Regions from separate parts of the Comamonas sp. MYb21 genome, predicted to be linked through region 1. Evidence: riboswitches for the same ligand, from Rfam matches in the RefSeq annotation. Region 1 holds a riboswitch; each other region holds the start of a gene.

Region 1 (9,955 bases):
AGGTCAAGCGCTGGGCCGAGGTGGTCAAGGCCTCGGGCGCGAAGATTGAATGACAAGAGGAGCGAGATGATGGCGGGGCAGGTTCGTGTGCAATCGTGGGTGGTGGGCGAGGAGGCATCCCGCGCGCAGGCCGTGCGCGTGGTGCTGGACCATGCGGGCAAGCGCAATGCCATGTCGCGCGCCATGTGGCGCCAGCTGCGCAGCGTGTTTGAGGACCTGCAGCGCCAGCCCGGGCTGCGCTGCATCGTGCTGCAAGGCGAGGGCGAGGCATTTTGCGCCGGTGGCGATATCTCGGAGTACGCCGACTTTCGCTTTGCCCCAGAGAGCCTGGCCGCCTTTCACGAAGGCGAAGTCTGGCCGGCGCTCCATGCCATGCTGCAATGCGATGTGCCGCTGGTCGCTGCCATTGACGGCGCCTGCATGGGCGCGGGCGTGGAGCTGGCCAGCTGCTGCGACACCCGCCTGGCAACAGACAGAGCCCAGTTTGGCGCGCCGATTGCCAAGCTGGGCTTTCCGATGGCGCCCAAGGAGGCGGCGCTGGTGCTGAGCCAGGTGGGGCCTGCCAAGACGCGGCAGATGCTGCTGGAGGCAGCGGTCTTTGGCGCCGAGCAGATGCTGGCCTCGGGCTTTTTGAGCCAGGTGTACCCCGCTCAAGACCTGCACGCCCAGTTGGAACGCAGCGTCGCCCGCATCTGCGGCCTGGCGCCCCAGGCCGCCCGCATGACCAAGCAGCTGCTGCGTGCGCTGGCCGAAGGCGATGCCCAGGCCCCGGTGCTGCAGCAGCCCTATGCCTATGCCGATTCGGCAGAACACCGCGAAGGCATTGCTGCCTTTGTCGCCAAAAGAGCAGCCCAGTTTTGACCGTGCCTGCGCTGGCCACCGGCCAGGCCGCAGGCGCCAAGGAAACCACCAACCAAGTAGACAAACATGACCAACGACAACCTGTTCTGCGCCCTGCGCGCGGCCTTTCCTGAGGACCTTGATGCCATCGCCGTGGAGACCACCTCGGCCAGCGGTGAGCCGCTGAACTACAGCTGGCGCGACCTGGACCGCATGAGCGCGCGCATCGCCAACCTGCTCGATTCGCTGAATATTCCTTCCGGCAGCCGCGTAGCGGTGCAGGTGGAAAAGTCGGTCGAAGCGATGGCGCTGTACCTGGCGACCTTGCGCGCCGGCCATGTGTTTCTGCCGCTCAACACCGCCTACCAAAGCGCCGAGATCGAGTACTTTGTCACCAATGCCGAGCCGGCCGTGGTGGTCTGCTCGCCGGCCAATTTTGGCTGGGTCTCCAAGATCGCCTTCCAGTGCGGCACGCAAAGCGTGTTCACCTTGGGCGATGACCGCAGCGGCACCCTGCTGGAGCGTGCAGTGCACTGCGCCGATGCGCACACGCCCGCGCAGAAATCTGCCGACGACATGGCCGCCATTCTCTACACGAGTGGCACCACCGGGCGCAGCAAGGGCGCGATGCTGAGCCACGGCAACCTGCTGAGCAATGCCGTCATGCTCAAGGACTACTGGGGCTGGAAAAAGGGCGATGTGCTGATCCATGCGCTGCCGATCTTCCATGTGCATGGCCTGTTTGTCGCGATCCATGCGGCCTTGCTCAATGGCAGCAAGATGGTCTGGTTTGCCAAGTTCGAGCCCAAGGCGGTGATTGCCGCGATGGCGCGGGCGACGGTCTTCATGGGCGTGCCGACTCTGTATGTGCGCCTGCTGGCCGAGCCGGGCCTGACCAAGGCGGCGGCCCAGCACATGCGTTTGTTCATCTCCGGCTCGGCGCCTTTGCTGATCGAGACCTTCCGCGACTGGCAGACCCGCACCGGCCACACGATTTTGGAGCGCTATGGCATGAGCGAGACCATCATGCTGGTCTCCAACCCCTACCAGGCCGATGCCCGCCATGGCGGCCAGGACGAGCGCCGGGGCGGCACGGTGGGCTTTGCGCTGCCGGGTGTGGGCGTGCGGGTGCAGGGCGATGACGGCCAGGCGCTGGGCGCCGACGAGATCGGTCATATCCAGGTGCAAGGCCCCAATGTGTTCAGCGGCTACTGGCGCATGCCCGAGAAGACCGCGCAGGAGTTCACGGCCGACGGCTGGTTCAAGACCGGTGACGTGGGCAAGATTGATGCGCGCGGCTATGTGACCATCGTCGGCCGCAGCAAGGACCTGATCATCTCCGGCGGCTACAACGTCTACCCGGCCGAGATCGAGGGCTTCATCAACGAACTGCCGGGCGTGGCCGAAAGCGCGCTGGTTGGCGTGCCACACCCCGATTTTGGCGAAGTGGGCGTGGCCGTGGTCATTGCCAAGGTGGGCCAGCAGCTCGATGCCGAGGGCATCATTGCGACTTTGAAAAAGCAGCTGGCCAACTTCAAGATTCCCAAGCGCTGCTTTGTCGTGGGCGAGCTGCCGCGCAACACCATGGGCAAGGTGCAAAAGAACCTGCTGCGCGACCAGTACCAGGGCCTGTTCAAGGGCTGATGCGCCCATGAAGGCGGCCTGCGCCGCCATGACAAAACCCTCGCGCTGTGGCCGCTCAGAAGCTGCCGCAGGCGAAGGTTTGCTATTGGGCGGATGCGCTTAGGTGGCGATCAGCGCAGCACCAGCACCGGTATCGTCGCATGGGTCAGCACATGCTGGGTTTCACTGCCCAGCAGCAGGCGCTTCAAGCCCCGGTAGCCGTGCGATGCCATGACGATCAGGTCGCAGTTTTCCTTTTTCGCCGTCTCCAGCAGCGCCTCGGCAATCATGTCGGACTTGATCACCAGGGTCTTGATGGGCACGCCGGTGGCAGCGCCTTCGGCCACCACCTTGTCGACAATGCCCTGGGCGGCGCGTTCCCAGCCGTCCTCGATGCGCGCAATGTCATCGGGGTTTTGCATGGTGCTGCCCTCGAAGTAGCTGCGCGGGTAGTTGGGCGAGATGTTGACGGCAGTCACCGTGGCGTGGCTCAGCTTGGCCAGCGCGAGGGCGTGGCGCACGGCCTTCTCGGACAGCTCAGAGCCATCGGTGGCAAGCAGGATATGTTGGTACATGGCAGGCTCCTTTCAGGTCAGACGTAGGGCAGGGCCGCTGTTGCGCAGTCTTGCCGTGGCTTCAACACAGAGCATCGCCGCTTGCGGCTTGAGCGGATGTCGGATCAGACCGCGTTTGTGTCCGCTGGCGCGGCGAGTTGGAATAGCTGCCTAGCTTAGGCCGAGCAGGCCTGGGTGTTGATCAGGCCCTGGAGCTTGTCGGTGTCCAGAATGCGCACATGGCGCTGCTTGACCTCGATGATGTTCTCCTCGGCAAACTTGGAGAAGGTGCGGCTGACGGTCTCGAGCTTGAGGCCCAGGTAGCTGCCGATTTCCTCGCGTGTCATGCGCAGGATCAGCTCATGCTGCGAAAAGCCCCGGGCATGCAGGCGCTGCACCAGGTTCAGCAAGAAGGCGGCCAGGCGCTCTTCGGCGCGCATGCTGCCCAGCAGCAGCATGACGCCATGCTCGCGCACGATCTCGCGGCTCATGACCTTGTGCACATGGTGCTGCAAGGCGGTCACTTCGCGCGACAGGTCTTCGAGCGAGGAGTAGGGCATCACGCAGACTTCGGCGTCTTCCAGCGCAATCGCGTCGCAGGAATGGCGGTCGTTGACGATGCCGTCAAGCCCGATGATCTCGCCCGCCATCTGAAAGCCGGTGACCTGGTCGCGTCCGTCTTCGGTGGCGATGCTGGTCTTGAAAAAGCCGGTGCGAATCGCATAGAGGGAGGTGAAGGTCTCACCGTTGCGGAACAGCGCGCTGCCGCGTTTGATCTTGCGCCGGGTGGCGACGATCTCGTCGATGCGCTCCATTTGTTCGGCCGACAGTCCCACGGGCATGCACAGCTCGCGCAAATTGCAGTTGGAGCACACCACTTTGATGGAGTTGGATGTCATGTATCAATACCCGTGAACAAATATTCATGTAGGAACGGCGTTCCTCGTATGCGCCTATTGTGCGTGCAGGCGCCAAATGGGTTCTTGATGTACATCAAGGACGCGTGGCAGAGCTTGGGGCACATTGGGGGTCCGCTAGGAAGAAGCCACATGATTTCCCTGACCCCCGACCTGCTGCGCCGTTTTGATGTTCCCGGCCCCCGTTACACCTCGTATCCTACCGCAGACCGATTTGTTGAAGCCTTTGCTGCGAATGAGTACAAGCAGGCGCTGGCGCAACGCGGCACCGGCCTGGCTGGCAGGCTCGCTCCGCTGTCCTTGTATGTGCATGTGCCGTTCTGCGCCTCGCTGTGCTACTACTGCGCCTGCAACAAGATCATCACCAAGCATGCCGAGCGGGCCGACGAGTACCTGGACTACCTCGAGCGCGAGCTGGACCTGCAGCTGGCCCACGTCAGCGCCCGTCCCACCATCAGCCAGCTGCACCTGGGCGGGGGCTCACCCACGTTCTTGACCGATGCCGGCCTCAGCCGCCTGATGGACATGGTCAAGCAGCGTTTTCATCTGAAGCCCGGTGGCGAGTACTCGATCGAGGTGGACCCGCGCACCGTGAGCCGCGAGCGCCTGCAGCATCTCTACCAGCTGGGCTTTAACCGGCTGAGCTTTGGCGTGCAGGATTTTGACCCACTGGTGCAAAAGGCTGTGCACCGTGAGCAGCCCGCTGACCAGGTGTTTGCCTTGGTCGAGCAGGCGCGTGAGATCGGCTTTGAATCTATCAATATCGATCTGATCTATGGTTTGCCCCAACAAAGCCCGGCCAGCTTTGTGCGCACGATGGAGCAGGTCAATGCGCTGCGGCCCGACCGCATTGCGCTCTACGCCTATGCGCACCTGCCCGAGCGCTTCAAGCCCCAGCGCCGCATCCAGGCGCAGGACCTGCCCAGCCCCGCCGATAAGCTCGCCATGCTGGCCCAGGCCCTGGCCGCGCTGGAAGGCGCCGGTTATGTGTATGTGGGCATGGACCATTTCGCCTTGCCCGACGATGCCTTGGCGGTGGCCAAGCGCCAAGGGCGCCTGCACCGCAACTTTCAGGGCTACAGCACCCAGCCCGATTGCGATCTGCTGGCGCTGGGCGTGTCGGCCATCGGCCGCATTGGCGCGACCTACAGCCAGAATGCCAAGACCCTGGAGGAGTACTACGACCTGATCGACCAGGGCCAGATCCCCGTGGTGCGGGGCCTGGCATTGACGCGCGATGACCTGCTGCGCCGCGCGGTGATCATGGGCCTGATGTGCCAGGGGAGCCTGGCGATTGAATCGCTGGAGCAGGCCTGGCTGATTGATTTTGCGCAGTACTTTGCCGCCGAGCTGGCCCAGCTGCGCGAGCTGCAGGACCAGGGCCTGGTGCAACTGAGCGACGAGGCGATCAATGTGACCGAGCTGGGCTGGTACTTTGTGCGCGGTGTGGCCATGGTGTTCGACAAGAACCTGCAGGCCGACCGCAACCGGGCGCGCTTCTCGCGGATTATCTAGCCCGCTGTGGCAGGTCTCAGCCCTGCCAGGCCGCCAGGCTTTTGTAGAGCATGTACGCGGCCAGGCACAGCAAGATGCCGCCAAAGATCTTCTTGAGCTGGCCTACCGGCAGCCGGTGCGCGGCACGGGCGCCCAGCGGCGCCGTCAGCACGCTGCAGGTGGCAATGGCGGCCAGGCCGGGCAGCCAGATATAGCCCAGCGAATGCGGCGGCAGCCCCTGCAGGTGCAGGCCGGCCACCATGAAGCCGATGACATTGGTGACCGCAATCGGAAAGCCCAGCGCCGAGCTGGTGGCGACCGCGTTGTGCATCGGCACGCTGCACCAGGTCATGAAAGGCACGCTGATGAAGGCGCCGCCCGCGCCCACCAGGCCCGAGAGGCAGCCGATCACGCCGCCAGCGGCCATCTGGCCGGCCGTGCCCGGCATGGCGCGCATGGCCTTGCTGTTGGGCTTGCGGAACATGCGCAGTGCCGAGTAACCAATGAACAGGCCAAAAAACAAACCCAGGTAGCTGCCCTTGAGCACCGCAAAAATGCCCAGGCTGGCCAGCAGGCCGCCCAGCACAATGCCCGGGGCCAGGCGTTTGACAAGGTCCCAGCGCACGGCGCCATGCTGGTGGTGGGCGCGCACGCTGGACACAGATGTGAAGACGATGGTCGCCATCGAGGTGGCAATCGCCATCTTGATCGCCAGCTCCGGCGCCACCCCTTGGGTGCCCAGGATGTAGGTGATGAAGGGTACCAGCACCATGCCGCCGCCAATGCCCAGCAGGCCCGCGAGAAATCCGCCGATCAGGCCCAGAAACGACAGCGGCAGCAAAACAAGAGGATCAGTCATGGCGCGCAGTAAAAAGGCCACCTGAAACAGGTGGCCTGAAACCCCGCTGTCGCGGAGAGGAGAAGACAGGTTGGGCAGCCTGCCCGAAAAAATCAGGTGTTCGCAGCGGATCCACTGGACCGTCATCCTGAACCGGGGGTTCAGGTGGGCAAGGGCAACCTATCGTTGGGTTCATCTGACGCGAGACGATCACGCTCAATAGGTGATGTACCAAGCCCGTGCTCGTAGAGCATTGGTTCAAGGAACTATAAAGTCCAGCAGGGCTGCGAACGCTTCCATTGTAATCGCTCGCGCCTGCCGCACCCACCAAAACTGCATGTCAATGTGCCTGGATTGGTCAAAAAAGATAGCTGGTTAGCTAGATTGAGAAAGCGCCAAGCTGATATTTTGGCAGGAGGCATTGCATGGCGCCGCAATCTGGTGTTGGCGCCTGCTTACCGCCAGGCCTCAGGCGCTGGTGTCCAGGGTTTCGGCGGCCTTGGCAGGGGCGGGCGCCAGCGCCGCGTCCAGTCGCTGCATCACCGACTGCAGGCGGGGCTCGTCCCAGTCCAGGCTGGCCTGGTCACCGGTGGCGGGCTGGGCCTGCGCCTCGGCCATCGCGGCAGACTGGGCAGCGGCTTGCGCCTGCAGCGCGTCGGCGGTCTGGCTGAGCTGGCTGTTTTGCACCTGTAAATCCAGCAGATCAAAGGCGACATTGAGGGCCGCCAGCACGGCGATGCGCTCGCGGCCACGGATCTTGCCCGCGTCGCGGATACCGCTCATGGCCTCATCGACATGCTTGACGGCGGCCAGCAGACGTGCTTCCTGGCCTTCGGGGCAGCCCAGCATATAGCTTTGCTGCATGATGTGTACTTCCAGCTGTTTCATCATTCGTCCTGGTCAAAGGTCTTGGGCAGGCGTTCGATCAGTGCATCCACGCGGGCGCGGGCCGCTGTCAGGCGCGATTGGAGGGAGTCGCGCTCCTGGGTCAGGGTGGTGACTTGCTCTTGCAATTGGGCGTGGGCGCGTTGCAAAGCCTCATGACGGCTCAGCAGTGCCTCCACCCGCTCAAGCATCAGATCCATAGAAGGCGTAGTGGCCATAGAGAGACAGTCTTCTTAAGTGCGCAATGGGTTTAACGCTAAAATTGTACCCGTTGGTGCTCGCCCCAGTGGTTCACATGGGGGCAGTTCAACGGGAAGCAGGAGCGCTGCTTGTGCCCTACAAGCCTTACGCAACCTGCGCTGCCCCCGCAACGGTAAGCGATGGTTGGTTTTTGCGCCATCCACAGCCACCACTATGCCACTGAATACCTTGAACAAGTGTTTGGGAAGGCGTGTGCTGTGTCATCGCCAGCCCGGATACCGGCCAACAATAGTGGAGGCGCGCGGCTGAGGCCTTGCTGCGGCCTCCGTGTTCCCCATTGCCGGCGGGGAGGCTGGCGCGGGGTGGTTCATCACCAACTCAGTGCATGTTTTCCTCTGATTTTTCGACACGCCGCTGCGCGCGTCCCGCGCTTGCGCCCCGCTCGGGCACGCTCCATACCCCCCGTTTTTTGGCCTTGGCCATCGCATCGGCGTTGCCCCTGTTGGCGCTGCAAGCTCAGGCGCAGCAGGCTCCAGCCGCCCAGGAAACAGAGGGTAAAAACCTGCAAGAGATGGTGGTGACCGCCAACCGCATCGAGCAGCCACTGTCCGATCTGGTGGCCGACATGTCCATCATCGATGCGCAGACCATCGAGCGCCAGGGCCCGGGCAGCGTGGCCGATGTGCTCGCGCGCGTGCCGGGCATCCAGATTTCTCGCAACGGCGGGCCGGGCACGACGACCAGCGTGTTCATGCGCGGCGCCGATTCACGCTTTACCGCCGTCTATGTCGACGGCGTGCGCATGGATTCGCAATCGACCGGCGGCGCCTCCTGGCAGTCGATTCCGCTGGCGCTGATCGACCGCATCGAAGTGCTGCGTGGCCCGGCCGCTGCCGTCTACGGCTCGGACGCAATGGGCGGCGTGGTGCAGATCTTCACCAAGAAAGGTGAGGGCGTGCCCCAGCCCTATGTGGGCCTGGGCTTTGGCAACCGGGGCACGTTCACGGCCGAGGCCGGCATCTCCGGCAGTGCCGAGGGCTGGGATTACGCGCTGGGCCTGAACCGCTCGCAGACCGATGGCTTCAACGCCCGCACCGTGGCCACTGCCAACTCGGACAAGGACGACTACCGCAGCAATGCCGTCAGCGGCCGCCTGGGCTACCAGATCAACCGCCAGCACCGGCTCGAAGCCACCTTGCTGGCCAGCGATGTGAACTCGGGCTATGACAGCAGCCTGACCGAGGACGACCGCAGCCTTAACAAGATGTATGCGCTGGGCCTGAACTGGCAGGCGCAGTGGACCGAGCACTACAGCACCAAGCTGCAGTTCAGCCAGTCGCGGGACTATTACGAGACCCGGCCCTCGCCCTACCAGACGGACACGCGGCTGCACAACTACCTGTTCCAAAATACCTGGCGCCTGGGCGTCCACACCTTGACGGCCGCGCTGGAGCGGCGTGACGACGCACTGACCAATGGTGGCATTGACCGCGACCGCCACCAGAATGCGCTGGCGCTGGGCTATGGCCTGAACACCGGCCCGCACACGGTGCAGTTGAACCTGCGCCGCGATGACGACAGCGAGTTTGGCGGCAAGACCACTGGCAGCGCCGCCTATGGCTACGCCTTTGCAACCAACTGGCGCGCCACCGCGACCGTGGGCACGGCCTTCCGCGCGCCCACGCTCTACCAGCGCTTTAGCGAATACGGCGACGCATCGCTGCAGCCCGAGAAAAGCCGCAATGCCGAGCTGGGCCTGCGCTGGGCGCAGGGTGCTGATAGCTTCTCGGCCACGGCCTACCGCAACCGGGTCACCAACCTGATCAACTTCTCGTCGCCCGGCAGTTGTGACAGCACGTTTGGCTGCTACGCCAATGTGGGCAAGGCGCGCCTGGAAGGCATTACCCTGGCGGCCACGACCAAGCTGGGTGCGTTCAATCTGCACGGCTCGGTCGACTTCCAGAACCCGCGCGATACCGAAAACGACAAGCTGCTGGCGCGCCGCGCCAAGCGCTATGCCACCCTGGGCGCCGAGACGCGTGCCGCCGGTTGGACCTGGGCTGCCGACCTGCAGACCAGCGCCAAGCGCTTTGACAATGCCGCCAACACCAATGTGCTGGGTGGCTACACCTTGTTCAACCTGTCGGCGCAGACCGAGGTGCTCAAGGATGTGAACCTGATCGCCCGGATCAACAACCTGACCGACAAGCGCTACCAGACCGCACGCACCTATGCCACCGAAGGGCGCAGCGTGTATGTGGGTGTGAAGTGGATGCCGCGCTGAGCGCAGAGGGGATAAGCCAGCCATGACAGAGATGACGGTTCAGGACCGCCCAACAGCCGCTTGCGTGGCACTGCTGATTGCCGCGCCCGCATCGGGCCAGGGCAAGACCACGGTGACGGCAGCCTTGGCGCGCCTGCATGCCCGCCAGGGCCGGCGGGTGCAGGTGTTCAAATGCGGCCCGGATTTTCTCGATCCGCAGTGGCTGCGCCTGGCCAGCGGCCAGCCGGTGCATGCGCTGGACCGCTGGATGAACGGCGAAGCCGATGTGCGCGCACGCCTGTTCCAGGCCGCGCAAAGCAATGATGTGCTGCTGATCGAA
Region 2 (9,955 bases), on a different contig from region 1:
AGACCAGCTACGGCGCCTTGGTGGACCGTCTGAACGAGAAGAAGGCTTTCGACAAGGAAGGCAAGGACGAAGCTGAACTGACTGCAGCCATCACTGCATTCAAGAAGTCCTTCGCTTAATCCGGTCGAGGAGTCATCATGGCAGCAGGCAAGGAAATACGCGGCAAGATCAAATCGGTGGAAAACACCAAGAAGATCACCAAGGCCATGGAAATGGTTGCCGCATCCAAAATGCGCAAGGCGCAGGAGCGGATGCAGGCAGCCCGTCCATACAGCGAGAAGATTCGCGCAATTGCAGCTCACCTGAGCCAGGCAAACCCCGAATATGTCCACCCCTTCATGGTGTCGAATGACGTCAAGAAGGTGGGCGTGATCGTGGTGACGACTGACAAGGGCCTGTGCGGCGGCATGAACACCAATGTGCTGCGTGCCGTGACGAACAAGCTCAAGGAACTGCAATCTGCGGGTGTCAGCACGGAAGCCGTGGCCATTGGCAGCAAGGGTCTGGGCTTTCTGACGCGCGTCGGTGTCAAGGTGGTGGCCAACGCTACCGCCCTGGGCGATACGCCGCATCTGGATGCGCTGATCGGCCCGGCCAAGGTTTTGCTCGACCAGTACGCTGAGGGCAAGCTGAGCGCGGTCTATTTGTGCTACACCAAGTTCATCAATACGATGAAGCAGGACTCGGTTGTGGAGCAGTTGCTGCCCCTGTCGCAAGAAGCGATCCAGGGCTCGGCACCGGCTGCATCCCACGGCTGGGACTATATCTACGAGCCCGATGCGCAAAGTGTGATCGACGAGCTGCTCGTGCGTTATGCGGAGTCGCTGATCTATTCGGCCGTTGCAGACAACATGGCTTCCGAGCAGTCTGCACGCATGGTGGCCATGAAGGCCGCTACCGACAACGCCGGCAACGTCATCAACGAGTTGAAGCTGATCTACAACAAGACGCGTCAGGCTGCGATTACGACCGAGTTGTCGGAAATCGTCGCAGGCGCCGCGGCTGTGTAATACAGCTCGACTGAAATCAATATTGGAGCAACAAATGGCTCAAGTACAAGGCAAGATTGTTCAATGTATCGGTGCGGTGGTGGACGTTGAGTTCCCCCACGGCAGCGTGCCTAACGTGTATGACGCACTGAAGCTCGAAGGCACTGCCCTGACGCTGGAAGTGCAGCAGCAGCTGGGCGACGGCGTGGTGCGTACCATTGCGCTGGGCTCGTCGGACGGTATCAAGCGTGGCCTGATGGTCACCAACACCGGCAAGGCGATCACCGTGCCCGTGGGCAAGGCAACCCTTGGCCGCATCATGGACGTGCTGGGTAACCCCATCGACGAACGCGGTCCTGTGGACCAGTCGTTGACCGCTTCCATCCACCGCAAGGCCCCCGCTTATGACGAGCTGGCCCCTGCACAGGAACTGCTGGAAACCGGCATCAAGGTGATTGACCTGGTGTGCCCGTTCGCCAAGGGCGGTAAGGTCGGTCTGTTCGGTGGTGCCGGTGTGGGCAAGACCGTGAACATGATGGAGCTCATCAACAACATCGCCAAGGCGCACAGCGGTCTGTCCGTGTTCGCCGGCGTGGGTGAGCGTACCCGTGAAGGTAACGACTTCTACCACGAAATGTCGGACGCCGGTGTGGTGAACCAGGAGTCGCTCAACGACTCGAAGGTTGCCATGGTGTACGGCCAGATGAACGAGCCACCAGGAAACCGTCTGCGCGTGGCGCTGACCGGCCTGACCATGGCTGAAGCGTTCCGTGACGAAGGCAAGGACGTGCTGTTCTTCGTGGACAACATCTACCGCTACACGCTGGCCGGTACCGAAGTGTCCGCGCTGCTGGGCCGTATGCCTTCGGCCGTGGGCTACCAGCCTACGCTGGCCGAAGAAATGGGCCGTCTGCAAGAGCGTATCACCTCGACCAAGGTGGGTTCGATCACCTCGATCCAGGCCGTCTACGTGCCAGCGGACGATTACACCGATCCATCGCCAGCAACGACCTTCGCCCACTTGGACTCCACCGTGGCGCTGTCGCGTGACATCGCTTCGCTGGGTATCTACCCTGCGGTGGACCCACTGGCTTCGACCAGCCGCCAGCTGGACCCCCAAGTGGTGGGTGAAGAGCACTACTCGGTAGCCCGCCAAGTGCAGGGTACCCTGCAGCGCTACACCGAACTGCGCGACATCATTGCGATTCTGGGTATGGACGAACTGGCTCCCGAAGACAAGCTCGTCGTGGCCCGCGCTCGCAAGATCCAGCGTTTCCTGTCGCAGCCTTTCCACGTTGCTGAAGTGTTCACGGGCGCTCCAGGCAAGTACGTGCCGCTGTCGGAAACCATCCGCGGCTTCAAGATGATCGTCAACGGCGAGTGCGACCACCTGCCCGAGCAAGCCTTCTACATGGTTGGCACGATCGACGAAGCCATCGAGAAGGCGAAGAAGATCTAAGCTTTGCAGAACGGGCTGCCGCACGCAGCCCCTCTCGCGAACTAGTTTCTTTTTCACTCTGAGGATCAAAGATGAACACCTTCCACGTTGATGTGGTCAGTGCTGAAGAATCCATTTTCTCCGGCGAAGCCCGCTTTGTGGCTTTGCCTGGTGAAATGGGCGAACTCGGTATCTACGCCCGCCACACGCCGTTGATCACCCGCATCAAGCCGGGTTCGGTGCGCATTGAGAAGGCCGACGGCGGCGAAGAGTTCATCTTCGTGGCTGGTGGCATTCTCGAAGTGCAACCCGACTGCGTGACCGTGCTGTCCGACACCGCTGTGCGCGGCAAGGACCTGGACGAGCAAAAAGCGGTTGAAGCCAAGCAAAAGGCTGAAGAAGCCCTCAAGAACGCCAAGGGCGAGCTTGACCTGGCCAAGGCCCAATCCGAGCTGTCCGTCATGGCCGCCCAGATTGCCGCCCTGCAAAAATACCGCAAGAAGCGCTGATCCGCTGTTTGCGCAACTGCCACAGGAAAACCACCGCATGCGGTGGTTTTTTTACGCCCGTAGCGGATGGGTCGGAGTGGGACCGGCCTGCAGCACCTGCTGCATATGAATGGTTTGCCACAGCGGGTCGGCATCCTGGTGCAGGCTGACAAAGCCCTGGCGCTGCCAAAAGGCCTGTGCGCCCGGCAAAAAAGGATGCGTGTGCAGGTAGAGCCGCTGCACACCCTGCTGCAGCGCCCGCTGCCGCAGCTGCGCGAACAACGCGCCAGCCAGGCCTTGGCGGCGCCAGGCCGGGTCCACATACAGGCGCACCACCTCGGCGGTGCCTGCGCTGGGCACGGCCAGGTGGGCAAAGCGCCCGTTATAGGCGCGGTAGGCAATGCTGCCGATGATGCGGTCGCCCTGCCAGGCCGCCAGCATGCAGCCGCCGGGCGGTGCATAGACCGAGGCAAAGTCGCGCAGATCGGCCTGCGGCGTGCTGGTATCGACCCGATCGCCAAACATGGCCTGGCGCGCCGCCTGCAAAAAGGCCGCCACCGGCGCGAGATGCTGAACGCGGCGGATGCCGTATGCGCTGGGTGTAGTGGGTGGGTGGTTCATGGCCATCAAACGGCCTGCAGCTTAGCATGCAGGCCCTGTAAATCGGCTACAGTACAGCCACTTTGGTTTCGCAAGAACATGCGCACGGCAGGGTGCCGGGGCATGAGGGAATCCAGGGAGCGCGAGCCGGCAGCCAGCGCCCCAAACGGAACTGCCCCCGCAACTGTAGGCCGCGAGCAGGCCATCCATGCGCCACTGAACTGCGGTTCGGGAAGGCGATGGTCTGCGCAGACCGGCCAGTCAGGAGACCTGCCAAGGTCATGCATTCACAATCCACTGGCAAGCCCCCGGTTTGCACAGAGAAACAGGCATGCCACCGGTTGTGCGCGCTGCAAGGCGAACGACGCAAGCGCCGGTGCGGCAAACCCATTCATGGCGGATGTGCGTGTGTTTTGATCATGACCGGCGGGGTGTCCGGGCGGTGAGCAGCGTCTCGTCTGCGCAAGGCTGTCCTGGCTCCACCGGGCAGCGCCCAGCACCGGATCGGCTCGCACGGCCCGCATGCCCAGCCTCTACCTGGAGAGACGATTCCGATGCCTGTTCGCCGTTTTGCGCTGCCTGCCCTGTTGGCTGCCTGTGTATTCATGCCGCTGTCCGCCTGGGCCGCCCCTTATCCGATGCAGCTGCACAACTGCGGCTACGAGGTGTCCCTCAAGCAGGCGCCCGCGTCGGTCGTCACCATCGGCCAGGCCGGCACCGAGATGCTGTATGCGCTGGGCCTGGGCGACAAGCTGGTGGGCACCTCGCTGTGGTTCAATGCCGTGCTGCCCCAGTTCAAGGCCATCAATGACAAGGTGCCGCGCCTGGCGGACAACGACCCGAGCTTTGAGTCGGTGATCGGCAAGCGCCCGGCGCTGGTGGTGTCGCAGTTTGAATGGATGGTCGGCAAGGACGGCGTCGTGGGCACGCGCGAGCAGTTCCATGACCTGGGCATTGCCACCTATGCGATGCCCTCCGACTGCGAAGGCAAGAACAACCTCAAGGGCGCCGATGGCACCCGCACCGCGGCCTACGATGTGCAGGCGCTCTACAAGAGCATCACCCAACTGGCACAGCTCTTTGATGTGCAGCCCCAGGGCGAGCGCCTGGTCAAGGACCTGCGCGAGCGCCAGGCCAAGGCGGTCGCCAAGGTCCAGGCCGCGCAGCAGCCCCATCTGACGGCTGCGCTGTGGTTCTCCAGCGCCGATCTGGCCATCGACCCCTACATGGCGGGCAAGAACGGGGTTGCCGGCTACATGCTGCAGACCTTGGGCCTGCGCAATATCGTCGACTCGTCCGAAGAGTGGCCCACCGTGGGCTGGGAGACCATTGCCAAGGCCAATCCATCGATCCTGGTGATCGCCCGCATGGACCGCCGCCGCTTCCCTGCGGATGACTACCAGAAGAAGCTGGAGTTCTTGAAGAAGGACCCGGTCACCCAGCACATGGATGCCGTCAAGAACAACCGCATCGTCATCGTCGATGCCGATGCGCTGCAAGGCTCGATCCGCCTGGTCGATGGCATGGAGCAGATCAGCGATGCGGTACGCAAGCTCGGCCCGGCGGCCGCGCGTTGATCAGCCGCTGATGCAAGGCCTTGCATGATGGTGGCAACGGCATCCGCGCGCCCATCGGCGCTGCGCCGGCCGCTGCATGGGGCCGCCTGGTGCCTGGGCGCGGCACTGGCGCTGCTGCTGAGCGTGGCGCTGGGCATCGCCGTTGGCGAGACGGCGCTGTCGCCCAGCCTGGTGCTGCAGGTGCTGGCCAACAAGCTGGCAGGTGCCAGCTATGCCATCGATCCCATCAGCCAGGGCATTGTCTGGAACTACCGCCTGCCCCGCGCGCTGGTGGCGGCCAGCTGCGGCGCGGGTCTGGCGGTGTCCGGCGTCATTTTGCAATCGCTGCTGCGCAATGCGCTGGCCGAGCCCTATTTGCTCGGCATCTCGGCCGGGGCCTCCACCGGCGCAGTGCTGGTGACTGTCGTCGGCATCGGTGCGGGCGCCATATCGATGACCGTGGGCGCCTTTTTTGGTGCGCTCTGCGCGTTTGCACTGGTGGCCCTGCTGGCCCATGCCGCCGGCAGCGGTGGCCTGCGCAACAGCGGCCAGATTGTGCTGGCCGGCATTGCGGGCTCGCAGCTGTTCAATGCACTGACCTCGCTGATCATCACCAAGTCGGGCAGTGCCGAGCAGGCCCGGGGCATCATGTTCTGGCTGCTGGGTAGCCTGAGCGGCGTGCGCTGGCCCGATACCGTGCTGACCGCCTGCATTGCGATCACCGGCCTGCTGCTGTGCCTGCTGCATACGCGCGCGCTCGATGCCTTCAGCTTTGGCAGCGAATCGGCGGCCGCGCTGGGCGTGCCGGTGCGCCGGGTGCAACTGGTGCTGCTGCTGGCCGCTGCGCTGATGACGGCCGTCATGGTCTCCATCGTCGGCGCGATCGGCTTTGTCGGCCTGGTCATTCCGCATGCCGCGCGCATGCTGGTCGGCGTCAGCCACGGCCGCCTGGTGCCTGCCAGCGCGATGATGGGTGCCGTTTTTTTGATCGCCGCCGATGTGCTCTCGCGCACCCTGATCCGGGGCCAGGTGCTGCCGATTGGCGTGATCACCGCCCTGGTCGGCGCGCCAGTATTTGCCTGCATTCTGCTCAAAAGCCAGCGGAGGCGCGGATGACGGCGGCAGCTCTGGTCACGGCGGATCAACCGGTGTTGCAGGCCTGCGCGCTGGGCCTGCGCCTGCAGGGCCGGCCGGTTGTCGAGCAGCTCAGCCTGCCGGTGCAGCGCCAGGAGATGCTGGGGCTGATTGGCCCCAACGGCTCGGGCAAGTCCAGCCTGCTGCGCTTGCTGGCCGGTGTGATCCGGCCCAACGAGGGCCAGGTGCTGCTGCAGGGCCAGCCGCTGCACAAGATGGGGCGCCGCGCCATTGCGCGCGAGCTGGCCCTGGTGGCGCAGATGGCCGAGACGCAGGATGCCATCAGCGTTGAAGACGCGGTGGCGCTGGGGCGCACGCCCTGGCTCTCGGCGCTGCAGCCTTTTGCCGCGCAGGACTGGGAGGCCGTGCAGCAGGCCCTGGATGCCGTGGGCATGGCGGAGCGCCGCCACAGCGCCTGGCACAGCCTCTCGGGTGGCGAGCGCCAGCGTGTGCATATCGCACGCGCGTTGGCGCAGCAGCCCGGTGTGCTGCTGCTCGATGAGCCCTGCAACCACCTCGATATCCACCAGCAGCTGTCGCTGATGGCCTTGATCCGCAGCCTGCCCGTCACCAAGGTCGTGGCCCTGCATGACCTGAACCAGGCGCTGGCCTGCGACCGGCTGGCCGTCATGCAGCAAGGCCGGCTCGTCGCACTGGGCCGGCCCGAGCAGGTGCTTGATGCCGCGCTGCTGGCGCAGGTTTTTCGCGTCGAGGCCAGCGCGCTGGTCGACCCCTGGGACGGCAGCCGCGTGCTGCGTTTTCGTCCGCTTTCTTCTTCCTGACTGTGAGCCGATATGCCCACCCTGAACCACCGAACCTGGCTACCTGTTGTGTTGAGCGCCTTGCTGTGCAGCCAGGCGGGTGCCGAGACTTTTGAAGTCAAGATGCGCAACCGCAGTGCCACCGGTCCGATGACCTATGAACCCGAGTTCCTGCAGATCAAGCCGGGCGACAAGATCAAGTTCCTGGCCAGCAGCAGCGGGCACGACGCGGTCAGCATCCCGGGCATGGCGCCCGCTGGTGCCAAGCCCTTCAAGGGCAAGATCAACGAGGAGATCGAGGTCAGCTTTGATGCCCCGGGCCTCTATGGCGTGCAGTGCCTGCCCCATTACGCGATGGGCATGGTGATGCTGGTGCAGGTGGGCGATGCGCCGCTGCCCGGCCTGCAGGTACCTGCCGAGGTGCCCGAGCGCGCGCAGCAGCGCTTCAAGGACATCGTCAGCCGCGCCTCGGTGCCGCGCTGAACCGCTATCGCAATTTTGGGCAACACCAGACAATGACTTATTTCAAATGGATGGCGCGCAGCAGCGGCCTGGCGGCGCTGGCCCTGGCGGCAGGCCATGCGCAGGCCGGCGCGCAGGACGAGGCCAAGGGCTTGATCGAAGGCGCGAGCCTGGGCATGGTCAACCGCATGGTCTATGAGCAGCTGGACTACCGGCGTGGCGACAGCACCCGCGTGGTGTCTGGCGGCGCGCGCTCGGACAAGGCCGCCGAAGCCGGCTATGGGCTGATGCTGAACTTCAGCTCGGGCTACACGCAAGGGGTGGTCGGCCTGGGGCTCGATGCGCATGCCTATGGCGGCATCAACCTGGGCTCGGACGCCGACAAGGTGCGCAGCAACCCGCGCTATATCGCCAAAGACGGCACGGACCTGCAGGACAGCTTTGGCCGCGCAGGGGCGGCGCTCAAGCTGCGCTGGTCGTCGACCGAGCTGAAAGTGGGCGAGATGCGCAGCAAGAACCCGATCTTTCACTCCTCCGACACCCGCCTGCTGCCCGAGACCAACCGGGGCTGGCAGATCAGCAGCAACGATATTGCGCAACTGACGCTGCAGGCCGGCCGCTTTACCCGCTGGGCCGACCGCAATGCGCGCAAGAACGGCCAGCCCCTGCTGGCCAATTACTCAGGCGTGCAAGGCGATGCCTTCAGCTTTGCCGGTGGCAGCTGGGCCACGCCCTGGAGCGGGCTGAGCCTGTCAAGCTACGTCGGCCAATACGAGGATGTCTGGAACACCTGGTACCTGGGCGGCGTCTACAAAAAGGCGCTGGCCGAGAAGCAAAGCCTCTCGCTGAGCCTGAACCTGTACCGCAACAAGGACACCGGCGCGGCCAAGGCTGGCCGGGTGGACAACCTGACCTGGAGCCTGATGGCGACCTATGCGGCCGGCATGCACCAGCTGGGCCTGGGTTACCAGAAGGTCGATGGCGATACGCCATTCGACTATGTCAACCGGGGCTCCATCTGGCTGGACAACGCGATGCAGCTGTCGGACTTCAATGCGCCGCATGAGGCGTCCTGGCAGCTCAAGTACGAGGCCGATCTGGGCCAGTGGCTGACGCCGGGCCTGCGCGCGGGCGTCGCCTATACACGCGGCTCGGGCATTGACTACAGCCGTGCCGGCAGCGTGTATGCCAACTACCTGGGCGCCAGCGGCCGTGGCGGCCGACACTGGGAGCGCGACATGCTGCTGCGCTACACCGTGCAGCAAGGCCAGGCCAAGGGGCTGGCGCTGCAGTTGCGCTACGGCGTGCACCGGGCCAACCAAACCCAGGGCGAGCTGAATGTGAACCAGGTGCGGCTGCTGGCGGAGATGCCCTTGCAGATTTTCTGAGGTAGTAGCGCGGCAAAGGAGGGCAATGGCGGCCAGCGCTGCCTGGCTGCAGGCCGCAGCCCAAGCGGCTATGATGGGCGCTCCCCCGATTGCCCATCCGTTCTTCGGAACGTCCCTGTCAGACCATGCAACGTCCTACCCGCCAGCGCGCCGCCATCGCCGATGCCTTTGCATCGCAAGGCCGTCCACTCTCACCCCAAGAGGTGCTGGAGATTGCGGGTGCTGCGCTGCCGGCCTTGGGCATTGCGACCGTCTACCGCAACCTCAAGTTGATGACGGAAGAGGGCCTGCTGCGCGTGGTCACCTTGCCCGGTGGCCTGCCGCTCTATGAGCCGGCGACGCACGACCACCACCACCACTTCCAGTGCAACAGCTGCCGCCGGGTGTTTGATATCCAGGCCTGCCCGGGCGACCTCAAGGGCATGGCGCCGCCGGGCTTTCTGGTCGAGGGCCATGAGATCACCTTGTACGGCCAGTGCAAGGACTGCCTCAGCGGTGCAGGGCCTGCAGCCTGAGGCAGCGTAAAAAGCGGCTTAGAGGTACTTGAGCCAGGTGATATCGCGCCTGCGGGCCTTGAAGGCGGCAAAGGCCTTCACCGCCGGGTACAGCGCAAAGCCCATGGCCACCGTGGTGATCCACACCATCCAGATCGCATCAAAGCCAAACACCTCGCCCTGGTTGTTGCCCCAGATCGCCTGCGCGCCCAGGTAGAGGAACTTGAGCACATAGAGGTGCAGCACATAGAAGAACATCGGCGCGGCGCCAAACACGGTCAGCGGTGCCAGCCAGCGCATCTGTGGCCGGCGCTCAAAGGCGCACAGCAGCAGCAGGCCGATGCCCAGGGTCAGCGCCAGAAACAAGAGGGATGGCGGGTACTTGGTGATGTTCAAAAAGCCCATGGCGCTGACGAGGAACGAATCGGCCACGACCCAAGGCTTGTCGCCATAGACGTTGGCGGCACGCAGCAGCACAAAGCCCACCAACAGGCCCAGGCCCCAGGTCAGCAGGCGGCGCTGGCGCTGCAGTGCATCGGCCCCCTTGGCAAACCAGGGGCCCATCGCGTAGCCCAGCGCGATCACGCCGATCCAGGGCAGCAGCGGGTAGGAGGTGCGCAGGCGCAGGCTGCTGCTCACATCGAT
Region 3 (9,955 bases), on a different contig from region 1:
CACTTTTTCTCTCACTGCAGGACTTCAAGGTAGCTCGATGCGCACACACAATCCCATGGCAGATGGCTTTGCCGCCCCAAGTGCAAGCCTTTCGGACTGGTCGTCCCCCCAAGCGGCGGTGGCGCCGCGCGCGGTGCAGTCCAAGGAGCTCAACCGCGTGGTGCTGGCCTCGGTGGTGGGCAGCTTTGTCGAGTGGTTCGAGTTCTCGGTCTACGGCTACCTGGCAGCAGTGCTGGGCAAGGTGTTCTTTGCCACCAGCTCGCCCACCATGCAGATCACCGCCTCCTGGGCGGCCTTTGCGATTGCCTTTTTTGCCCGCCCCATTGGCGGCATCTTCTTTGGCTCGCTGGGCGACAAGTACGGCAGAAAGCGGGTGCTGACCATCACCATCATCATGATGGCGATCTCCACCTTTTTGATCGGCGTGCTGCCCGGCTATGCGAGCATCGGCATTGCCGCGCCGCTGCTGCTGATCGTGCTGCGCCTGATGCAGGGGCTGTCGGCCGGGGGCGAGGCCAGTGGCGCGGCCATCTTTGTGGCCGAGTACTGCCGCGACCGCAACCGTACCTTGCTCACCAGCTGGGTGGAGGTGGGCTGCATGGCGGGCTTTTTCTTCGGCGCCTCGGTCTCGGCCATCCTGACGGTGTTTTTCAGCGCCGACCAGATCCTGGACTGGGCCTGGCGCATTCCGTTTCTGATTGCGCTGCCGCTGGGCGCTATTGGCCTCTACATCCGCAAGTACCTGGAAGAGACCCCCACCTTCATGGCCATGAAGCAGCAGCATGACGCACTGGCCCAGGCGAGCTGGAAGGTGCTGTTCGCCACCCACAAGAAGGAGCTGTTCCAGTCGGCCGGCATCATCATCGTGACCAATGTCACCTTGTTCACCGTCGTCACCTATATTCCGACCTACTTTGTCAGCGCCCTGCATGTCGATGTGGCCACCGGCCTCAAGCTCTCGCTGGGCCCGCAGCTCTTTTTGGTGGTGATGATCCCCATCATGGGCCTGCTGGCCGACAAATTCAGCCGCAAGACGATGATGATCGCTGCGAGCCTGGCGATTGCGGTACTGGCCGTGCCTTGCTTTCACCTGCTGCTCGAAGGCAGCACCGCCGCCAAGATCTCGTCCTTGATGGTGCTGAACTTCTGTCTGGCCATGCTGCTGGGCAGCATCTACTCGATCATTCCTTCGATGTTCCACACCAGCGTGCGCTTCAAGGGCATGGCGCTGAGCTACAACGTGGCCGTGGCGATGTTTGCCGGCACCGCGCCGATGATCAACTCCTGGCTGATTGCCCAGACCGGCAACCCGGTCGTGCCCGCCTACTACCTGATCGGCGCGGCAATCATCGGCCTCGTGGCGCTGGTCAGCAGCCGGGACCGCACCGGTCTGCCGATGCATGGTGATCCGGTGCAGTAAGGCCATGCGCTGCTGAGCGCTGCGCCAGCCCGAACGCATCCCTTCTGGATGCGTTTTTTTATGCACCAGCGGAGCAGGGCGCAGCGGGCAAGAGCGCTGGCATGCAGACCCGCTGGGCGCCGGGCTGCGACCTATAATCATCGGCAGCCCGGGCGTTCCTCCCTCCTGCCCGGCGCCCCTCCATGAAATACAAGCTACCGCCCCTGCAGCCACTGCGCGTGTTCGAGTCCGTCTACCGCCATGGCTCCATCCGCAAGGCGGCCGATGAGCTGTGCCTGACGCCGCAGGCCGCCAGCCAGCAACTCAAGCAGCTGGAAAGTGCGCTGGATGTGCAGCTGTTCGAGCGCGGCGCGCGGGGCCTGGCGGCCAGCGCCGAGGCGCAGACCTTGCACCACTATGTGGAGCAGGGGCTTGATGCACTGAGCCAGGGGCTGGAAGCAGTGCGTTCCCACCACAAGGATGCGCAGTTCCATATCCAGGTCAGCCCGTATTTTGCAACCCAGTACCTGATCCGCTCGCTGCCCTCGTTCACCAAGGATTACCCGGAGCTCGACCTGCGCATCTCCATCGGTGTGGAGCTGCCGTCCTTCGATAGCAGTGATCTGGACGCAGCCATTGTCTGGGGCTACGGCGGTGTGGACCATCTCGATGAAACGCCGCTGCTCGAAGACCTCAAGGTCATCGTCGCCACACCCCAGCTGCTGGCCCAGCACCCGGTGGAGAGCGCGCAGGATTTGCCGCACCACCGGCTGATATCGCCGCTGACGCACAACAGCCTGTGGCAGGACATTTATGCGATGCTGGGCCTGGATCCTGGCGGCAAGCATGTCAGCCCCATGCTGCTGCACACGCACGATGCGATGCTGCAAGCGGTGCTCAGCGGGCAGGGCGTGGGCCTGCTGTCCTATGTCGATGCGCTCAGCTATATCCACAGCGGCAAGCTGCTGGCTCCCTTTGGGGCCGAGCTGCTGCGCCAGCTGCCGATGGACAGAACGCCCAAGTTCCACCTCTACACCCGCCGGGGCGGGGGAGAGCGCCCGATCCAGGCGAGCTTTCGGCAGTGGCTGCTGGGCCAGCTGCGCAGCACTGACTTTATCGGCTATGCGACGCGGCTGCCGCAGGGCTGATACAGCCACTGGGGCATGCGCTGTATCGCCCAGCTGACACCGGTCTGGACGAAAAGGCGCTGCCAGGGCCCGCGGCTGGTACACTGGCTGCGCTTTGAAAAAAGCCTATCTACAGGTGCTTGTATTGCACAAGTGAAACGGGAACAAGGTCGGGAGTGCGCTCCCCCAAGCCTTGGCTGCCCCCGCAACGGTAGACAGGAAACGTAGCCGATGCGGCCCGCTCCCACGCGGGCCCAGTCACTGGGGTTGAAAGAGTGTCCACGCCTGCCAGGCAACAAGACGCCCGCACCCTGGGAAGACCGGCTACCGGGTCAGCGCCTGCGCTGCACCGCCTGTAAGCCCGGAGACCGGCCTGTTCCTAGTCGCAGTGCGCGCTGTGCCTTTGGCCAGCATGTGCTCTCTCAACTGTCTGCGGGGTGTGGACGGCGGTTCTTCGCGCGACCCCGTCCTGGGGGTGACCGCGTGCAGTGCAGCCCCCGCATCAGGCAGTTAGCGCCTTTTGTTCAAATGACTGCAGTTCCTTTTCCGAAAAACCGGCTCCTGGCTGCCCAGCGGCTCTCTTCCTCCCTGCGCCTCGTTGGCAGCTCCTGTGTTCTGTGCCTGCCCGCCTTGGGCATCGCAGTGGCCCATGCCCAAGAAGCCTCACTGCCCGAAGTGCTGGTGAGCGACCAGCGCAGCGAGCCCAATGCGCTCCAGCTGCCTTCGACCTCGGCCAGCAAGCTGGCCGTGCCGCTGCAGGACCTGCCCGCCAGTGTCAGCTCGGTCTCGGCCGTGCAGGTGCAAGAGCGTGCCGACTACGAGGTGGTCGATGCCGTGGGCCGCAGCGTGGGCCTGAGCGCCAATGGCACCCCTGGCAATGGCGGGCTGTCGTTCTCCAGCCGGGGCTTTACCGGTGTGAACTCGGTCGGCGTGGCCGAAGACGGGCTGAGCCTGGGGGTTGCAGCCGGCACCGTGGCCTATCCCAATTCCAGCTGGGGCTATGAGCGCTTTGATGTGCTGCGTGGCCCCGCATCGCTGATGTACGGCAGCGGCACGATGGGCGCCACGGTAAACGCGGTGCGCAAGGAACCCAGCCGCACTAGCTCGTCCGAAGTCTTGCTGGGCGCCGGCTCCCACGGCACGGCCCGTGCAGGCCTGGGCAGCACCGGCGCGCTGAGCGACAGCCTGAGCTACCGCCTGGATGTTTATGGTGACCGCAGCGATGGCGAGCGCCAACTGGGCAACAGCGACAGCAAGAAGATCATGAGCGCCATCCGCTGGCAGGCGAGCAGCGATCTGCGCCTGGACCTGACGGCCGATGTCAGCGACCAAAGGCCCGAGCGCTACTTTGGCACCCCGGTGGTCGATGGCAAGCCGGTGGCGGCGCTGCGCGACCGCAATTTCAACTTTCTTGACAGCGACATCCACTACAAGGACCAGCGCTACAAATTGAAGGCCGAGTGGAATGTGAGCGAGGCACTGGTGCTGCGCAACGAGACCTACCATATGAAGGCCGACCGCCACTGGAAGAACATCGAAGGCTATGACTACGATGCCAGCACGCGCATGGTCCACCGCTACGACTACCTGGAGATCGGCCACGATTTGGAGCAAAGCGGCAACCGCCTGGGCGCCGTTTTCAAGCCCGGCCAGCATGAGATTGCGATGGGCTGGGATGTGTCGCAGGCCAAGTTCACTGCGCTCAACAGCTCACCCTATACCGGTGAATCCGATGTGCCGCTGACTGGTGGCACCAGTGGCTACTGGGACAGCCCGGACCCTTACAAGCCGCGCATGACCTCGCGCATCCGCCAAAACGCCTTTTACCTGGAAGACGCCTGGAAGCTGGGCGAGCAGTGGCTGCTGATGGCCGGCCTGCGCCGTGACCTGTATGACTTTGACCGCATGGACCTGCTGAGCCAGGCCCGCTTTGACAAGACCTTGGGCGGCACCTCCTGGCGCCTGGGCCTCACGCACAAGCTGGACCAGAACACCAGCCTCTATGCCCAGGTCAGCACCGGCCATGACCCCGTCAACAGCCTGCTGTCGCTGACCCAGTCGCAAACCGGCTTTACATTGAGCAAAGGCCGCCAGGTGGAAGTGGGCATCAAGCAGCAGCTGCCCAATGGCCAGGGCGAATGGACCCTGGCGGTCTTTGATATCCGCAAGAAAGACATCATCACCCGCGATCCGGACCGCCCAGCGCTGTCGATCCAGGGCGGCAAGCAGTCCTCCAAGGGGATCGAGCTGGCAGGCAGCTGGCGGGCCACCAAGGCCTGGCGCTTTGAGGGTAACCTGGGCTATGCGGATGCCCAGTTCGACGAGCTGCTCGAAGGCGCCACTGCCATTGACCGCGCCGGCAACCAGCCGGCCAATGTACCGCGCTACACGGCCAATGCCTGGGCCCATTACCAAACGGGTGACTGGCGTGCATCGCTGGGCCTGCGCCATGTTGCCAGCCGCTACACGAGCAATGCCAATACCGCGCAGCTGCCCGCCTACACGGTGGCCGATGCGGTGCTGGGCTGGAACCTCAACCGCAGCACCACCTTGAACCTCATTGGCCGTAACCTGACCAACAAGCGCTATGCTGCATCGTCCTACGGCTCGCAATGGCTGATGGGCAACGCCCGCAGCTTTGAGCTGATGGCCCATCTGCGTTTCTAAGCAAGGGAGAGGCATGAGCGCTAGCGCTTTCCGGCACACCCTGCGTGCCCTGGCGGCGGCCGCCGCCCTGGTGCTGGCCGGCTGTGACCAGCCGTCAGGCCAGCAGCCGCCCAGCCGCCCGAGTCAGGCAGCGGCCTTACCGATGGCCGGCGCGGCGGCAGCAGTGCCAGCAGGCGATGCCCAAGCCGCCGGCCTGCGGGCTGTGCCGCTCGTGATTGATGTCTGCGGCCAGCCCCAGCGCTATGACCGCGTGCCGCAGCGCGCCATCACGCACGATGTGAACATCACCGAGATGTTCCTGTTTCTGGGCCTGGGGCCCCGGCTGGTCGGCTACTCGGGCATACCGTCGCGCAAGGAAATCAGCCCCGAGCTGATGGCCCAGCTGGCCCAGGTGCCCAAGCTGTCGTCGCAGGACATGAACCTGGAAAACATGCTGGAGGCCCGCGCCGACTTTGTGTTTGGCGGCTGGAGCTATGGCTTTCGCCCCGGCGGGGTCACGCCCGAGCTGCTGGCCCAGCATGGCGTAGCCAGCTATGTGCTGTCCGAGTCCTGCATCCACGTGCAAAAGCGCGAGCGTGTGGCGCTGGGCGATACCTTGGAGGACCTGCGCAATGTGGCGCGTATCTTTGACATCGAGCCCCAGGCGCAGCCGCAGATCGCCAAGCTGCAGGCCTCGATCGACCAGCTGGCCGCACAGATGCAAGGCAACACCCAGCAACCACGCGTCTTTGTTTTTGACAGTGGCGAGAAGATCCCCACGACCGTGGGCGGCTTTGGCATGCCCCAGGCCATGATCGATGCGGCCGGCGGCAGCAATATCTTTGCCGACATCGCCAGCAACTGGCCCAAGGGCAACTGGGAGGATGTGATCACCCGCGACCCCGAGTGGATCATCATCATCGACTACGGCCGGCCCAGCGCCCAGGGCAAGATCGATTTTCTGCGCGCCAAGCCGGAGCTGGCAGGGGTGTCGGCCATCCGCGAGCAGCGCTTTTTCGTTATCAGCTATGCCGAGGCCACGCCAGGGCCGCGCAACGTGAATGTGGCGCAGCGCCTGGCTGCTGCCTTGCACCCGGATCGCCACATCACCGTAGATCCGGTTCCCTGGCTGCCTGCGGCGGAGTCCAAACAGTGAGCCATGCGCCCGGCTGCGACGGCCAGCATGAACGCCAGCGGCGCAAGCCCTGGTCTTTGGCGCTGTGCCTGTTGCTGCTGATGGTTTTGCTGCTGGCCAGCGGCCTGGCTGCCGTCACCTGGGGCTCGGCATCGCTGCACGCGTCAACGGTGTGGTCCGTCGTCAGCCAGCAATTGCTGGGCGGCGGCTGGCAGGCCGATGCAGGGCAGGGTGGCATCAGCCTGCAGCACTACCAGATTGTCTGGATGGTTCGCATGCCCCGGGTGCTGCTGGCAGCGCTGGTGGGCGCCGGCTTGGCCGTAGTCGGCGTGGTGATGCAGGCGATGGTGCGCAACCCGCTGGCCGATCCTTATATGTTGGGTGTGTCCTCTGGCGCATCAGTGGGCGCCGTCTCGGTGCTGGCCTATGGCAGTCTGGCGATGGCCGGCATCTACGCGATCACCGCAGGCGCCTTTATCGGCGCACTGCTGGCCACGGCCCTGGTCTATGCGCTGGCCCAGCAGCAAGGGCGCCTGCATGCGACCCGGCTGATCCTGAGCGGCGTGGCCATTGGCTACATGCTGATGGGGGTCACCAGCCTGATCACCTTGACGGCAGGCCAGCGCGAGCTGGCCAATGCCTTGCTGACCTGGACTTTGGGCAGCCTGGCCGCCACCCAGTGGAGCGCCCTGGGCCTGCCCGCTGCCGTGCTGGGCCTGGGCCTGCTGTGGTTGCTGCTCTGCGCCCGCCAGCTCAACGCCTTGCTGATCGGCGACGAGGGCGCTGCCACCTTGGGGCTAAACACCGCCAGCCTGCGCCTGCAATTGTTCGTGGTGGTGTCCTTGCTGACGGGCACCATGGTGGCGGTGAGCGGTGCCATCGGCTTTGTCGGCTTGGTCATTCCCCATATCACGCGCATGCTGGTGGGCAGTGACCACCGCCGCGTGCTGCCCGTCAGCGCCTTGATGGGGGCGAGCTTTCTGGTGCTGGTCGATCTGACCGCGCGCACCTGGTTTTCGCCCAGCGAGCTGCCGGTGGGCGTCATCACCTCGCTGATAGGCGGGCCCTTCTTTATCTGGATGCTGTGGCGCCGCACCAGTGCGATGCCGGGAGGCAGCGCATGATGCTGACGGCCAGCAACCTGTCCTGGACCGCCGGCCACGGCGCCCAGGCCACGCAGATCGTGCGCCAGGCCAGCCTGCAGGTAGCGCAGGGCGAATGTGTCGGCCTGGTGGGCCCCAATGGCTGCGGCAAATCGACCTTGATGCGCATGCTCTACCGCGTGCTGCAGCCCCAGGCTGGTGGCCACATACAGCTGCAAGGCCGCGACATCTGGCAGATGAGCGCCCGGCAGTTTGCGCAGCAGGCGGCCGTGCTGGGCCAGGAGTCTGGCCTGGGCTTTGACTGCACGGTGCAGGAGCTGGTGATGATGGGCCGCTTTCCGCACCAGTCGCGCTGGGCGCGCGACAGCGCCGAGGACAAGGCCATCGTCAGCGCCTGCCTGGCGCAGGTGCGGGCCAGCAACCTGGCTGACCATCCGCTGTCATCGCTCTCGGGCGGCGAGCGCCAAAGGGTGCTGCTGGCCCGTGCGCTGGCCCAGCAGCCCCAGCTTTTGTTTCTGGACGAGCCCACCAACCACCTGGATATCCAGTTCCAGCTGGAGCTGCTCAGCCTGGTGCGTGCCTCGGGCTGCACCGTGCTGATCGTGGTGCATGACCTGAACCTGGCCGCGCAGTTCTGCGACCGCCTCTATGTGATGCAAGCCGGCGCGATCGAGGCAGAAGGCAGGCCCGAGCAGGTGCTGACGCCGCAGACCATTGCGCGCGTGTTCCAGGTCGATTCCCTGGTGGACCGCCATCCGCGCCTGGACAAGCCGCGCGTAAGCTACTGGATGGACAGACCCCATGGCTAAAAAACCCGATGCCTTGTTGCTGCTGGGCCGGGGCGGCCTGGGGTCTGCCGCCAAGAACGAATTGCAGGCCTTGCTGCAGGCCTGCCAGCAGGCAGACCCGGGCCTGCCCATGCAGCTGGCCTTTGTGGACCGCAACCAGCCAGCCTTGCCCGAGGCGCTGAACAGCCTGCGCGCCGCGCTTGCGCCCGCCGATCTGGCGCAGCAGACCATCGTCATCCAGCCGACTATGGTGCCCGATGAGCCCGCGCTGCGGCGCTGGCTGCAAAAGGTCGCCAGGCGCTGGCTGGCCAGCCAGCCTGAGCATGCCCGGCCCCTGCTGGTATTTGCGCAGCCGCTGCTGCAGTGGGATGGCCTGGTGCCCGCCTTGCTGAACCACCTGGCGCTGGCCACGGCACAGCCTGATGTGGTGGCCGAGGAGGGCGAAGAGGGCTGGCAAACCGACCCCGTGGCCTGGAGCACGGTGCCCGCCCACCAGCGCCATGTGCTGTGGTGCATGGGGCCGCGCTGCGTGGCCAAAGGGGCTGCAGCGCTGTGGCCCCGGCTCAGCCAGGCGGTGCAGGCCAGTGCGCACCTCAAGCAGCAGCTGCAGCTGCTGCAGACCAGCTGCCAGTACCCCTGCAACCAGGGGCCGCTGATGATTGTCTATCCCGAAGGCGTCTGGTACGGCCATCTGGATGAAGACAGCCTGGTGCCGGTGCTCAAAAGCCATATCGAAGGCAGCGAAGCCTGTGCGGCGCACCGGGTGCATACGCTCCGGGTGCCTCCACCCGGCAGCGATCCAGACCATTGAGCGCAGTGCGCTATTTGCACTGCAGCAGCGGATCGGCCGCAAAAATCTCCACCACCCAATCGACAAAGGCCCGCACCTTGGCACTCAAATGGGAGTTGGGCGGGTAGACCACATAGACCGGCAGCAGGGGCTGGGTCCATTCCGGCAGGATCTGCACCAGCTCACCGTTCTTCAGGAACTCGCGCGCTTGGTAGCTGGTGATCTGGCCCACGCCCTGGCCGGTGAGCAAGCTGGTGGTATAGGCATTGGCCTCGTTGACGGCCAGGGTCGAGGGATTGGCGATCTCGATGATCTCGCCATTGTGCTGGAACTCCAGCGGGTAGCGGCGCTGGGCCACTGGCGAGAAGAAGATCACACTGTTGTGGCCGTTTTCCAGATCGCGCGGATGCTGGGGCGTGCCGTGGCGCTGCAGGTAGGCGGGCGAGGCCATGGTCAAGAACTCCAGGTTGCCCACGCGGCGCGCCACCAGCGACTGGTCGCTCAGCTCGCCGCCCCGGATCACGCAGTCCACATTGTCGGCAATCAGGTCCACGGTGCGGTCGGTCACGCCCAGGTCGATCTGGATATCGGGGTAGCGCGCCTGGAAGGACGCCAACTGCGGAATGATCAGCATCCGGGCGATGGAGGTGCCGACATCGACACGCAGGCGGCCGCGCGGCGTGGCGCGCACCTGGCTCATGCTGGCTTCGAGCTCATCGAAATCGCTCAGCAGCCGCACCGCACGGTCGTAGTAGGCAGCGCCGTCGGTGGTGACAGTCACGCGGCGGGTGGTGCGGTTGAGCAGTTTCACCCGCAGCCGGTCTTCCAGCGCCTGCACATGCTTGGTCACACTGGCCTTGGGCAGCTGCAGCGAGGTGGCTGCGAGCGTGAATGTGCCCGACTCCACGACCCGCGCGAACACCCGCATTGCCTGTATCTGATCCATCTGCCTCTCCTTGCACTGTGC

The links. A riboswitch is a leader RNA that binds a small molecule or an ion and turns the genes downstream of it on or off. The one in region 1 is predicted to bind cobalamin.
Region 2: it holds a riboswitch for cobalamin, as region 1 does, so the genes downstream of both, WH367_RS10480 (ABC transporter substrate-binding protein) here and WH367_RS20365 (TonB-dependent receptor domain-containing protein) in region 1, are expected to answer to the same signal.
Region 3: it holds a riboswitch for cobalamin, as region 1 does, so the genes downstream of both, WH367_RS07820 (TonB-dependent receptor) here and WH367_RS20365 (TonB-dependent receptor domain-containing protein) in region 1, are expected to answer to the same signal.

What each region holds. Positions count from the first base shown of each region.
Region 1 is NZ_JBBGZC010000014.1:115,284-125,238, reverse strand. It holds gene WH367_RS20410 (Bug family tripartite tricarboxylate transporter substrate binding protein) at 1-53, shown strand, start outside; gene WH367_RS20405 (enoyl-CoA hydratase/isomerase family protein) at 70-861, shown strand; gene WH367_RS20400 (malonate--CoA ligase) at 928-2,484, shown strand; gene WH367_RS20395 (universal stress protein) at 2,595-3,038, opposite strand; gene fnr (fumarate/nitrate reduction transcriptional regulator Fnr) at 3,194-3,916, opposite strand; gene hemN (oxygen-independent coproporphyrinogen III oxidase) at 4,067-5,449, shown strand; gene WH367_RS20380 (sulfite exporter TauE/SafE family protein) at 5,466-6,287, opposite strand; gene WH367_RS20375 (cell division protein ZapA) at 6,735-7,154, opposite strand; gene WH367_RS20370 (hypothetical protein) at 7,154-7,369, opposite strand; cobalamin riboswitch at 7,409-7,653, shown strand; gene WH367_RS20365 (TonB-dependent receptor domain-containing protein) at 7,738-9,636, shown strand; gene WH367_RS20360 (cobyrinate a,c-diamide synthase) at 9,659-9,955, shown strand, end outside.
Region 2 is NZ_JBBGZC010000006.1:135,877-145,831, forward strand. It holds gene atpA (F0F1 ATP synthase subunit alpha) at 1-119, shown strand, start outside; gene atpG (F0F1 ATP synthase subunit gamma) at 138-1,010, shown strand; gene atpD (F0F1 ATP synthase subunit beta) at 1,045-2,448, shown strand; gene WH367_RS10470 (F0F1 ATP synthase subunit epsilon) at 2,520-2,936, shown strand; gene WH367_RS10475 (GNAT family N-acetyltransferase) at 2,988-3,536, opposite strand; cobalamin riboswitch at 3,583-3,807, shown strand; gene WH367_RS10480 (ABC transporter substrate-binding protein) at 4,070-5,092, shown strand; gene WH367_RS10485 (FecCD family ABC transporter permease) at 5,117-6,187, shown strand; gene WH367_RS10490 (ABC transporter ATP-binding protein) at 6,184-6,987, shown strand; gene WH367_RS10495 (pseudoazurin) at 7,000-7,449, shown strand; gene WH367_RS10500 (OprD family outer membrane porin) at 7,482-8,816, shown strand; gene WH367_RS10505 (Fur family transcriptional regulator) at 8,942-9,331, shown strand; gene WH367_RS10510 (DUF1624 domain-containing protein) at 9,350-9,955, opposite strand, start outside.
Region 3 is NZ_JBBGZC010000004.1:240,317-250,271, reverse strand. It holds gene WH367_RS07830 (MFS transporter) at 38-1,420, shown strand; gene WH367_RS07825 (LysR substrate-binding domain-containing protein) at 1,603-2,547, shown strand; cobalamin riboswitch at 2,644-2,917, shown strand; gene WH367_RS07820 (TonB-dependent receptor) at 3,055-5,193, shown strand; gene WH367_RS07815 (ABC transporter substrate-binding protein) at 5,207-6,328, shown strand; gene WH367_RS07810 (FecCD family ABC transporter permease) at 6,325-7,431, shown strand; gene WH367_RS07805 (ABC transporter ATP-binding protein) at 7,428-8,219, shown strand; gene WH367_RS07800 ((2Fe-2S) ferredoxin domain-containing protein) at 8,212-9,009, shown strand; gene WH367_RS07795 (LysR family transcriptional regulator) at 9,020-9,934, opposite strand.